3 regions of the Promicromonospora noduliphila genome follow, and region 1 is predicted to be linked to each of the others. Evidence: riboswitches for the same ligand, from Rfam matches in the RefSeq annotation. Region 1 holds a riboswitch; each other region holds the start of a gene.
What was found. A riboswitch is a leader RNA that binds a small molecule or an ion and turns the genes downstream of it on or off. The one in region 1 is predicted to bind S-adenosylmethionine.
Positions count from the first base shown of each region.

Region 2: linked by a shared signal. The riboswitch ahead of metE (5-methyltetrahydropteroyltriglutamate--homocysteine S-methyltransferase) and the one ahead of AC0QU1_RS00315 (methylenetetrahydrofolate reductase) in region 1 are both predicted to bind S-adenosylmethionine.
Region 3: linked by a shared signal. The riboswitch ahead of AC0QU1_RS01345 (aminotransferase class V-fold PLP-dependent enzyme) and the one ahead of AC0QU1_RS00315 (methylenetetrahydrofolate reductase) in region 1 are both predicted to bind S-adenosylmethionine.

Region 1 covers NZ_CM167806.1:71,883-75,764, forward strand. The annotation lists gene AC0QU1_RS00305 (carbohydrate ABC transporter permease) at 25-900, shown strand; gene AC0QU1_RS00310 (carbohydrate ABC transporter permease) at 900-1,823, shown strand; SAM riboswitch class I at 1,905-2,020, shown strand; gene AC0QU1_RS00315 (methylenetetrahydrofolate reductase) at 2,025-2,969, shown strand; gene AC0QU1_RS00320 (golvesin C-terminal-like domain-containing protein) at 3,075-3,882, shown strand, end outside.
Region 2 covers NZ_CM167806.1:2,718,919-2,722,800, reverse strand. The annotation lists gene AC0QU1_RS11910 (LysR family transcriptional regulator) at 1-825, opposite strand, end outside; partial or broken gene AC0QU1_RS11905 (type 1 glutamine amidotransferase family protein) at 906-1,193, opposite strand; gene AC0QU1_RS11900 (hypothetical protein) at 1,169-1,294, opposite strand; SAM riboswitch class I at 1,634-1,736, shown strand; gene metE (5-methyltetrahydropteroyltriglutamate--homocysteine S-methyltransferase) at 1,745-3,882, shown strand, end outside.
Region 3 covers NZ_CM167806.1:321,070-324,951, forward strand. The annotation lists gene AC0QU1_RS01335 (O-succinylhomoserine sulfhydrylase) at 1-1,179, opposite strand, end outside; gene AC0QU1_RS01340 (rhodanese-like domain-containing protein) at 1,176-1,679, opposite strand; SAM riboswitch class IV at 1,936-2,050, shown strand; gene AC0QU1_RS01345 (aminotransferase class V-fold PLP-dependent enzyme) at 2,081-3,517, shown strand; gene AC0QU1_RS01350 (hypothetical protein) at 3,573-3,882, opposite strand, start outside.

The DNA.
Region 1 (3,882 bases):
TGAACCGAAAGCACGGGGAAACCGGTGAAGGACCTGTTGAAGGCCCTGCCGTGGATCGGGCCCGCGGTCGCGCTCATCGCGGCCGTGGTCCTGTTCCCGGTGGGCGTGATGTTCTGGAACTCGACACGCGACATCAGCCAGAGCGGCGTGGACGACGGAGGCGTCGGCCTCGCGAACTTCGCGACGGTGGTCGGCTTCCAGTACTTCTGGCCGATCCTCGGGCGCACGGTCGTGTGGGTGGTCGTCGTGGTGGGCTGCACCCTCATCGGGTCGCTCGCGCTCGCGGCGCTGCTGAACAAGGCGTTCCCCGGCCGCCGCCTGGTGCGGATGGCCGTCATCGTGCCGTGGGCCTCCAGCGTGGTCATGACGACGCTGGTGGTGCACTACGGCCTGGAGCCCTACTTCGGCATCATCAACTCGTTCCTCGTGGACGTCGGCCTGATCGACACGCCGGAGGGCTACGGCTGGACCAGGCACCCGGAGACCGCGTTCGCGTGGGCCATCGTGGTGGCCGTGTTCGTGTCGCTGCCGTTCACCACGTACACGATCCTGGCCGGCCTACAGACCGTCCCCGGCGAGACCGTCGAGGCCGCGCGCATCGACGGCGCCGGAGGCCTGCGGACCTACTTCAGCGTGGTGCTGCCGCAGCTGAGGGGCGCGGTGTCGGTGGCGGTGCTGATCAACATCATCAACGTGTTCAACTCGCTGCCGATCCTGCGGGTCATGACGGGCTCCATCCCCGGGTACGACGCCGACACCGTCATGACCATGATCTTCAAGTACATGCAGAACCAGCGGCAGATCGACCTGGCGAGCGCGCTGTCGGTCATCGCGTTCCTGGTGGTCATCGGGATCGTCGCCGTCTACGTGCGGGTCGTCCGCCCCCTGGAGGAGGTCTGATGACCGCGATCACCGACTCGGCGACGACGCCGCGCGAGGCGACCCGTCCGCCGTCGGACGACCGGCGGCGGGTGCGGAAGTACACGACCGACCAGGTGCCTCTCGGCTCCCTGCTGCTGCGCCTGCTCGCGGGGCTCGTGGTGCTGGTGGTGTTCCTGCTGCCGTACGTGATCATGTTCTTCGGCTCGGTGAAGACGAAGGCAGAGATCAGGTCGGTCGATCCCACCTACTTCCCCACGGAGTGGCACTGGGAGAACTACGTCACGATGTGGTCGACGCCCGAGACGCCGCTGCTGCAGAACCTGATCTCCACCCTGGTGATCTCGGTGTGCGCGACGCTGCTCGTGCTCGCCGTCGCTCTGCCCGCCGCCTACTACACCGCGCGGTTCCGGTTCCGCGGGCGGCTCCTCTTCCTGTTCCTCGTGATCGTGACCCAGATGGTGCAGCCGGCGGTGCTGACCTCTGGCCTGTTCCGCGAGTTCATCGCCATCGGGATCCTCGACACGTGGGCCGCGATGATCCTGGTGAACGCGGCGTTCAACCTGTCGTTCGCGGTCTGGATCATGCACAGCTTCTTCGCGGGCATCCCGAAGGAGGTGGACGAGGCGGCGCAGCTCGACGGCGCGGGCACCCTGACCGTGCTGACCAGGATCAACCTGCCGCTCGTGTGGCCAGGGATCGTGACGGCGATCGTGTTCACGTTCGTCGCGTCCTGGAACGAGTTCGCGGCCTCGCTCGTGCTGCTGACGACGGCGGGCAACCAGCCGCTGTCCGTGGCGCTCACCAAGTTCGTGGGCCAGTACGAGACGTCGTGGCACTACGTGTTCGGGGTGTCCGTGGTGGCGATCGTGCCCGTGGTGATCCTGTTCATGATCATCGAGAAGCGGCTGGTGGGCGGCCTCGTGGCGGGGTCGGTGAAGTAGCGCGGCGAGGGTTGGACCGGGGCGTCTCGGAGGTCGGACGGAATCTGTCCCAGTGCTGGACAATCACTTAGCATGGTGGCGATCCCATCCAGAGCGGTCGAGAGTCCTGGCTCCCTGACACCGCAGCAACCTGCCGACTTCCTGCCCCGTGGCCGTGGCGTGAGGACGTAAGGTGCTCACGCCAGGTTCGATGGAGCAGCCATGGTCGCCGAGCCACACCCGCATCGCCCCACAGTGTCGTTCGAGCTGATGCCGCCGCGTCGGCCCGACGTCGCGCCCAACTTCTGGGAGACGGCGCAGCGGCTCGTGGCCGCCCACCCGGACTTCGTGTCGGTGACCTACGGCGCTGCAGGGGGCGACCGGGCGACGTCGCGGGAGGTGCTCGCCACGCTGCTGCGGGGCACGCCCGTGCTGCCGGTGGCCCACCTGACCTGCGTGGGGGCGTCCCGGGAGGACGTGTCCGAGGTGATCGACGAGTTCCTCGAGGCCGGCGTGCGGTCCTTCCTCGCCCTGCGGGGTGACCCGCCACGCGACGAGCCGGACTGGAGCCCGCCGTCGGACGGGGTGCAGTCCAGCGTGGACCTGGTCCGGCTGCTGCGGCAGGTGGACGAGCGCCGGTGCGCGGCGGACGCGAGCACCGCGCTGCGGTCGGCCGCCCGGCCGCTGGCCATCGCCGTCGCGACGTTCCCCGACGGCAACCCCGGGGCGCGTACGACGCGCGAGCAGGAGGTACAGCGGCTGCTGGAGAAGCAGGAGGCGGGCGCGAGCTTCGCGATCACGCAGTTCTTCTACCGGGCGGAGTCCTACACCGGGTTCGTCGAGGCGGCCCGCGCCGCCGGCGTGACCATCCCGATCCTGGCCGGGGTGCTGCCCACCACCGAGGCGCGCAGGCTGCGCCGCGTCGAGGAGCTCACGGGCGTGGCGGCACCCGCCGAGCTCCTGCGAGACCTCGACCGGCTCACCGCGCCCGACGGCGCCGTGGACCCGGAGGCGCAGCACGCGCACGGCATCGAGTACTCGGCGGTGCTCGCGCGCGAGGTGCTCGACGCCGGTGCCCCCGGCGTGCACGTCTACACGTTCAACAAGCACCGTCCGGCGCTCGACCTCCTGGAGCGGGTGGGCCTCACGGGGCGTGCGGCGGCGTAGTGCTCGCGCATGGGGAGTTGTCCCCATGCGGGCTGCTTGTCGCACGTCTGGCCCGCCACGAGACTTGGCGCGTCCCGGCGTGACCCGTTTCGTGGAGGTTCAACCGTGCACACTCACGACCACTCTCACGACCAGTCGTTCGATCTCGGCCCCAAGGATCTCGACCCTGACCGCCCGGCCTTCGGCGAAGGCGCCCAGCTCGGCCGGCGCGACCTGTTGCGCGGCGCCGTCGTCCTCGGCATCGGTGCCGCGGGCGCGACGATCGCGGCCCCCGCCGTCGCCTCGCCCGCCGTCGCGTCGCCTGCTGTCGCCGGGGCCGGCGCTCCGGCGCGCGCCGGGGACGCGCCGCCGTCCCTTGCCCCCGATCCCGAGGCGCCCGCCGACGCGCCGCCGGGCGCGCTCGCCGGTGTCGAGGTCGCCGCGCCGACCATCGCGAGCTGCGCCACCTGGGGCGCGCAGGCCCCGCGCGGCACCATCGACAGCGTCTCGACCAACCCGAACAAGATCCTGATCCACCACACGGCGTCGGCGAACGTCACGGACTACTCACAGGCCGCCGGGTACCAGATCGCCCGCGACATCCAGCAGTGGCACTTCGCCAACGGCTGGGTGGACACCGGCCAGCACCTCACCGTGAGCCGCGGCGGCTACGTGATGGAGGGCAGGCACGGCTCGCTGTCCCGGCTGCAGAACGGCAGCGGCATGGTGGTGGGCGCGCACGCGCCCGGGCAGAACAGCCAGGCCATCGGCATCGAGAACCAGGGCACCTACACGAGCGCGACGCCGCCGGCCCAGCTCTGGAGCCGGCTGGTGGAGCTGTGCGCGTACATCTGCGACCAGTACGGGATCGCGCCCACGCAGATCTACGGGCACCGGGACTACACGGCGACGGCCTGTCCCGGCGACGTCCTGT
Region 2 (3,882 bases), 2.6 Mb from region 1:
TCGTACCGCCAGGAACAGGGTGTTCAGCGGCGGCGCCTCGGGGTGGTGGAGCTGGACCACCTGGCCCGCCTCCAGCGCCGGGGCGACGACGTACCGGGGCAGGACGGAGACCCCGGCCCCTGCGATCACGGCGGCGAGGACCGCGCGGAGGTCCGGGACCACCAGCGACGCCGCGTTGGGCGGCCGGCGCCCGAACTCGCTGCGCCAGTAACGGCGAACGATCGGGAGCTCCTCCGCGTAGGCCACGATCGGCAGGTGCGACAGCGCGGCGACCGGGTCGGCCTCGAGCCGCACCGGGTCGACGGTGTGGGCCAGCGACGGCGGCCCCACGAGCAAGAACTCCTCGTCGACCAGCGGTGCGGCGGCCACGCCGTCCTGCCGGGGGCGTACCGAGGAGACGACGACGTCGAGGCGACCCGCCGTCAGTGCCGCCAGCAGCTCGTCGCCCAGCCCGAAGGCCGCCCGGACCTGGACACCCTGGGCGATCATCGGCGCCAGGAGCGGCAGCACCCGGAGGGTCATCAGCTCGGCGGCGCCGCCCACGTGGACGAGCCCGCCGACCGGACGGTCCTCGCTCCCGGCGCCGAGCGCCGCGCGGAGCCCGTCCACGTGGAGGCCGACCTGGGCGGCCAGCGCCGTCGCCCGTTCGGTGGGCTGCGCACCCCTGCTGGACCGCACGAACAGCGTGGTCCCGAGCTGTTCCTCGAGGCGGGCGAGCTGCCCGGTGACGGCGGGCTGGCTCACGCCGAGCCGGTCGGCCGCCGCGGACAGCGAGCCGGTGCGGTAGACCTCCAGGAACGTGGCCAGGAGATCAAGACTCGGCACCCGCGTCACCCTCCGTCACAGAGGCCGCCGACCGTCCTCGCCTGGGGCAAGGCTACCGACGGGGCCGCGGACGACGCCCGTCACCGTTCCGCGAGCGCCTTGAGCACCGCCTCGGCCGTGGCCACACTCGACTGGGGGTTCTGCCCGGTGATCAGGTTGCCGTCCCGGACGACGGTACTGCTCCAGGCAGGCCCGGTCTGCACGACGGCGCCCCGCTCGCGCAGCCGGGACTCGACCAGGAACGGCGCGCCGTCGCCCAGGCCGCCCTGGTGCTCCTCCTCGTCGGTGAACGCGGTGAGCGCACGCCCGGCGTAGGCGAACGCGCCGTCAGGTGCCTCGGCGCTCAGCAGTCCGGCGACGCCGTGGCACAGGCAGCGACCTCCTCGGCCCAGTAGCCGGTCGGCTGGGTGGTGCCGTCGGCCAGCCGCAGGCTCGCCGCGGAGGAGATGACCATGAGGATCTTCGACATGTGGTCCTGCCTTCTCGGGTTCGGGTTCTCCGGGTTCTCGGATGGGACTCCGTGGGAAACGCCAGGATCCATCACCGAACTCCGCCGCCAACACCGCCATCCATAACCATCCTGATGACCACCGACTTGACCATGTGGTTACTGCTGGTCCACGGCCCGTTGCCGCAGTAACTGCATGGTCAATTGCGTGGGCTTGCGGCGGGCTGGGCCTGCGGACGGCGGCCCGGTGTGCGCAGCGCGCTTGGCACACTATTTGGCCCGCAACGCCGGCAATCAGAGCGCCGTCTTGAAAAGTGGACGGTTTGCCGACCACATCCCGGGCATGCTTACGATCCAGGTCAATCATCCAGAGCGGTCGAGAGTCCTGGCTCCACGACACCGCAGCAACCTGCCTCGGAGCGCCAATTCCGAGGCAAGGTGCTAACGCCAGGTCCGATGGAGCTGATACGCATGGCAGTCGAGTCCCCACACCCGCACCTCCCCCGCGCCACGATCCTCGGCTACCCGCGCATCGGCCGGCGCCGCGAGCTCAAGCGCGCCGTCGAGGCCTTCTGGGCCGGACGCACCACCGCCGACGAGCTGGAGGCGATCGCCCGCGACCTCCGGCTCACCACGGCCCGCCACCTCGTCGGCCTCGGCCTGGACGCCGGGTCCGCCGTCGTCCCCGGCTCGTTCTCGTTCTACGACCAGGTGCTCGACGCCGTCGCCCTGCTCGGCGCGGTCCCCGAGCGGTTCGAGGATCTGGTGCAGGCCGGGACGGGCTCGGCCCCCTCCGCCGGCCCGGCAGTCCCCGCCGACCGCTCGCCGCTCTCCCTCGCGGCCTACTTCACGCTCGCCCGCGGCGAGGGCGACAAGCCCCCGCTCGAGATGACCAAGTGGTTCGACACCAACTACCACTACCTCGTCCCGGAGATCGGGCCGAACACCCCGCTCGGGTTCGTCGACGACCGCGCCGTGCGCGAGTTCACCGAGCTGGCCCGCCCCGCGGACGGCGGCCAGGCCGTCGTGACCCGGCCCGTACTCGTCGGCCCGGTGACGTTCCTGCTGCTCAGCAAGGCGGCCGCCGGCTGCCCCGAGGGCTTCCGCCCGCTGGACCGGCTGGACGACGTCGTCGCGGCGTACGCCGACCTGCTGCGCGCCCTGGCCGCCGCGGGAGCGCCCTGGGTGCAGCTCGACGAGCCCGCCCTGGTCACCGACCTGCTCGGCGTCCCGTTCCCCGAGGTGGCCGACGCCGTCCGCCGCGCCTACGCACGCCTCGCGACCGACCTCTCCCCCGCTCCCGGCCCGAACGGCGTCGCCGAGCGGCCCGCGATCCTCGTCACCGCACCGTACGGCGACCTACGCAGCAAGGCCGACGGCGAAACGGGCGACGGCCTGCGCGGCGAGGCCGGAGACGGGCTCGCCCTGCTGGCCGGCACCGACGTCGAGGCGATAGCGATCGACCTCGTCCGCGGCGCAGTGCCGACCGGGCCCGTGCCCGGCCTGGAGACCAAGACGCTGGTCGCGGGCGTGATCGACGGGCACAACATCTGGCGCGCCGACCTCGACGCGCGACTGACCACCCTGGAGGGCCTGACGGCGGCGGGCACCGGAGTCGGCGCCGCGGCCGTCGCCGTCGGCACCTCGACGTCGCTGCTGCACGTGCCGCACGACGTCGGCGACGAGCCGCGCCTCGACGCCGGCCTGAAGTCGTGGCTCGCGTTCGCGGACCAGAAGGTGGCCGAGGTCGTGACGCTCGCGACCGGCCTGGCCGAGGGGCGGGCGGCCGTGGCCGACCGGCTCGCGGCGTCGACCGCGGCGGTCCGGTCGCGCGCCGAGGCGCCCGGCGTCGTCGTGCCGGGAGTCCGCGCGCGGACCGCGGCGCTCACCGCGGCCGATGTCGAACGCGCGCCCTACGCGGAGCGGGCCGCCGCCCAGCAGGCGCGGCTCGGCCTGCCGCCGCTGCCGACCACGACCATCGGCTCGTTCCCGCAGACGGCCGCGATCCGGAGCACGCGCGCCGCCTGGGTGCGCGGCGACCTGTCCGACGCCGACTACACGGCGGCGATGCGCGCCGAGATCGCGAGCACCGTCGCGCTCCAGGAGGAGCTGGGCCTGGACGTGCTGGTGCACGGCGAGCCCGAGCGCAACGACATGGTGCAGTACTTCGCCGAGCAGCTCGACGGCTTCGCGACCACCGTGCACGGCTGGGTGCAGTCGTACGGCTCACGCTGCGTGCGGCCGCCGATCCTGTGGGGCGACGTGTCGCGTCCCGCGCCCCTGACGGTGGACTGGACGGCCTACGCCGCGTCGCTCACCGACAAGCCGGTCAAGGGCATGCTCACCGGGCCGGTCACGATCCTGGCCTGGTCGTTCGTGCGCGACGACCTGCCGCTGGGCGACACCGCCGACCAGGTCGCCCTCGCCCTGCGCGACGAGGTGACGGACCTGGAGGCGGCGGGGATCGGCGTCGTGCAGGTGGACGAGCCGGCGCTGCGCGAGCTGCTGCCGCTGCGGCGATCGGCGCACCCGGCCTACCTGGACTGGTCGGTGCGCTCGTTCCGGCTGGCTACCGCCGGGGCCGACTCCGCCACGCAGGTGCACACCCA
Region 3 (3,882 bases), 250 kb from region 1:
CGCGATGCCGACGGCGGCCCGGCCCGCGGCGCCGAGCTTGCGGTGCGTCGTCGTCGCGGGGTGCGTGATCAGGGACTTCGCGTCTCCGAGGTTGTTCGAGATATCGATCACCCGGAGCGCGTCGAGGAACGCGAACGTGCGCTTCTTCGCGGTCTCGGCGTCGGTGTCCTCGGGAACCGCCAGGTCGAAGGTCACCACGGTCCCGCCGCCGCTCATCTGCGCCCGCGCCAGGTCGGCCTGCGGGTGGGAGTCGAGGAACGGGTACCGCACGGCGCCCACGCCGGGCAGCTCCTCCAGGGCGTGCGCCACGGTGAGCGCGCCGGCGCCCTGCGCCGCCACGCGCACAGGCAGCGTCTCCAGCCCCTTGAGCAGGGTCCACGCGTTGAACGGCGACAGCGACGGCCCGGTGTTGCGGATGAGCGTCTGCACGGGCCCGGTCACGTACTCGGTCGAGCCGAGGATCGCGCCGCCCAGCACCCGCCCCTGCCCGTCGATGTGCTTGGTCGCCGAGTAGACGACGACGTCCGCGCCCAGCTCCAGCGGCCGCTGCAGCAGCGGGGTCGCGAACACGTTGTCGAGCACCACGGTCGCCCCTGCGGCATGCGCCAGGCCGACGACGGCGCGCACGTCCACGATGTCCTGCATCGGGTTGGACGGCGTCTCGAAGAACACGACGTCCGCCGGCGTCGCCAGGGCCTCCTCCCACTGGGACAGCACGTGCCCGTCCACGTAGTCGGTGCGCACGCCCCACTTGGCGAGGATCTCCTCGAAGATCACGACGGTCGACCCGAACAGGGCCCGAGCCGCCACGATCCGCGACCCCGACTTCACCAGCGCGGCCAGCGCGGTGAACACCGCCGACATCCCGGTAGCAGTCGCGTAGCAGGCCTCCGCGCCCTCCAGCAGGCGCAGCCGCTCCTCGAAGGTGTGCACCGTCGGGTTGCCGTAGCGCGAGTAGACGAACCGGTCGAGGTCGCCCTTGAACGCGGCCTCGGCGTCGGCCGCCGAGTCGTAGACGTAGCCCTGGGTGAGGAACAGCGCCTCGCTCGTCTCCTGGAACTCGGTGCGCTGGTGCCCGCCGCGCACGGCGAGCGTCGCCGGCCGGACGCCGTCCGGGAGCGGCTTGCGGCCGGACCCGCCCGGGTTGGCGTCGGGCGGGAAGGCCCCGGTGACGGTCACCGGCCGGTCTCCGATGCGGGCGTCTCCGACGCGGGCGTCTCCGCCACCGCTGCCGCCCCGTCCGGCGACCACGGCAGGCCCGCGACCTTCCAGCCCTGCTGGTCGCGGACGCCGTCGGCCCCCGGAGCACCCTCGAAACCCTCCAGCACGTTGTACGACGGCGTGATGCCCGACGCCGTGGCGAGCCGGGCCGCGCCGATCGAGCGCTGGCCGGACCGGCAGAGGAACACGACGGGGCCGCCCGTGACGCCGGCCGCCTTGAGCTCCGCGAGGAACTCGGTGTTGGGGCGGCCGCCCGCGTGCACCCACTCGCTGAACACGGGCCGCTTGTCGAGCGACGCCGTGTCGGGGACGCCGATCGTGCGCCACTCGCCCTCTGTGCGGACGTCCACCAGGGTGGCCTCCGGGTCGGCGGCGAGCAGGTCCCATGCCTGCTGGGGCGTGATGTCGCCGGCGTAACCGTCGGCGGGGTGGGCGTCGGGGTGCGCGGGATCGCTCATGGTGGTCCTCCATCGGTCGTGGCGGTAGCACCCTCGTCCGCCCTCGCCGCGGGGCGGGGCGCTGGGTTGCTGCGGCGTCGTCGTGCCACGTCACTCGGCCGCTCGGGATGGTCGCCTGCCAGCCTACGACACGTGTCCGGTGGGTGGAACAGCGTCTCGACATACGAACGGGCTCGGTCGAGGCATGACCGGATCGTGGGACCAGCATCTGAGACGCCCGTTGACGCGCGTTGGCCAGCACCACAGGATGACTCCAGGTCATGAGCGCCAGCGCCAAGCCCCGGCTCGCTGGCCGGCAACCCTCCCTCCGCGGTGGGGTGCCCCGGGTGACGACCTGGCCGCACGCAGACCGCGTGCGGCAAGCGCGGGGGACCTCCCCCAGGACTGTGCTGGAGGACGCCATGTCTGCACCCACTCTCACCCGTGACTCGGCTCTCCCGGACGCACCGGTCACCGACGTCGCCCCGCTGCGCCCCGTCGTCGGTGGTGCGACGGCCGTCCCGCTCGTCGACGGCACGCAGGTCTCGTACGCGAACCTGGACGTCGCGGCGTCCGCCCCCGCGCTGCAGGCGGTGGCCGACCGCGTGGCCGAGGTGCTCCCCCTGTACGCGAGCGTGCACCGCGGCGCGGGATACCTCTCCCAGGTGAGCACGGCGCTCTACGAGACGGCTCGCCGCACCATCGGCACGTTCGTCGGTGCGCGCGAGGACGACCTGACGATCATCACGCGCAACACCACCGACTCCCTCAACCTCCTCGCCGGCTGCATCCCGGCGCAGGCCGACGGGGCACCCGGCCGCGTGCTGGTGCTCGACGTCGAGCACCACGCCAACCTGCTGCCCTGGCAGCGGGACACCGAAGCGACCGTGCTGACCGGCGGCCGCACCGTGGCCGAGACCCTCGCCCAGATCCGCGAGGAGCTGGTCGACGCCGCCGCTGCCGGCCGGCCGTTCGCCCTCCTCGCCCTCACCGGCGCCTCCAACGTGACGGGCGAGTCGCTGCCCGTCGAGGACATCGTCGCCGTCGCCCACGAGCTGGGGGCGCGCGTGGCGCTCGACGGCGCCCAGCTCGTGCCGCACCGCCGCATCTCCCTGGAGTCCACCGGCGTCGACTACCTCGCCTTCTCCGGGCACAAGACCTACGCCCCGTTCGGCGCGGGCGTCCTGGTGGGCCGCCGCGACTGGCTCGACGCGGGCACGCCGTACCTCGCGGGCGGCGGCGCCGTCCGGCGCGTGCGGGTCGCCGGCACCGACTGGCACGAGGGCCCTGCCCGTCACGAGGCCGGCTCGCCCAACGTGATCGGCGCCGTGGCGCTCGCGGCGGCGTGCGAGGAGCTGGCCGCGCTCGACCCGGCCGACGTCGTGGCCCACGAGAGCGCGCTGCGCCGCCGGCTCGTCGCGGGGCTGGAGGCGATCGACCGCGTCGAGGTCGTGCGGGTCTGGGCCGACGCCGTCGACCCCGTCGGCGTCGTCACCTTCACCGTGGCGGGCTACGACCCCGGCCTCGTCGCCGCCTACCTGTCCGCCGAGCACGGCATCGGCGTGCGGGACGGCCGGTTCTGCGCGCACCCGCTGCTCGGCCGCCTCGGGTTCGATGCGGGGGCGGTGCGCGCGTCGGTCGGCGTCGGCACCGCGGGCGAGGAGGTCGAGCGCCTGATCGCGGCGGTCGGCCGCCTCGTGGCGGAGGGTCCGAGCGCCGGGTACGACGTCGTCGACGGGCTCTGGGTGGTGACCGACGACCCGCGCCCCGTCCCGGAGGGTTCCGGCCTCGCGGGCCTCCTGGCGACGGCCGCCCTCGGCTTCGACGAGGACTTCGGCTGCCTTCCCGACGAGTCGTAGCACTGGCCGGGCGTACCGGTCACCTGAGCGACCCGTACGCCTGACCGGTGTGCCGTCACAGAGCGAGCGCCACGCAGAGGCCGCCCATGGTCACGTCGAGCCCGATGCACCACAGCGCCAGCGAGCGGTTGACCACGATGTCGCGCCGGTAGTGCACCAGGTCCCAGCCGGCGTGCGCGGCCAGGGTGAGTCCCGCGAGGGCGAGCCCCAGACGCGGCTCCAGGTACAGCGCGACGGCCGCCACCCCGAAGTAGCCGACCATGGCGGCGGTCTGCGGCCACGTGGCGCGACGCCGCAGCGCCAGGCCTATCCCGGCCAGAACCACGCCCACCAGCGCGAACGTGATCCAGCGCGGCGAGCCGGTC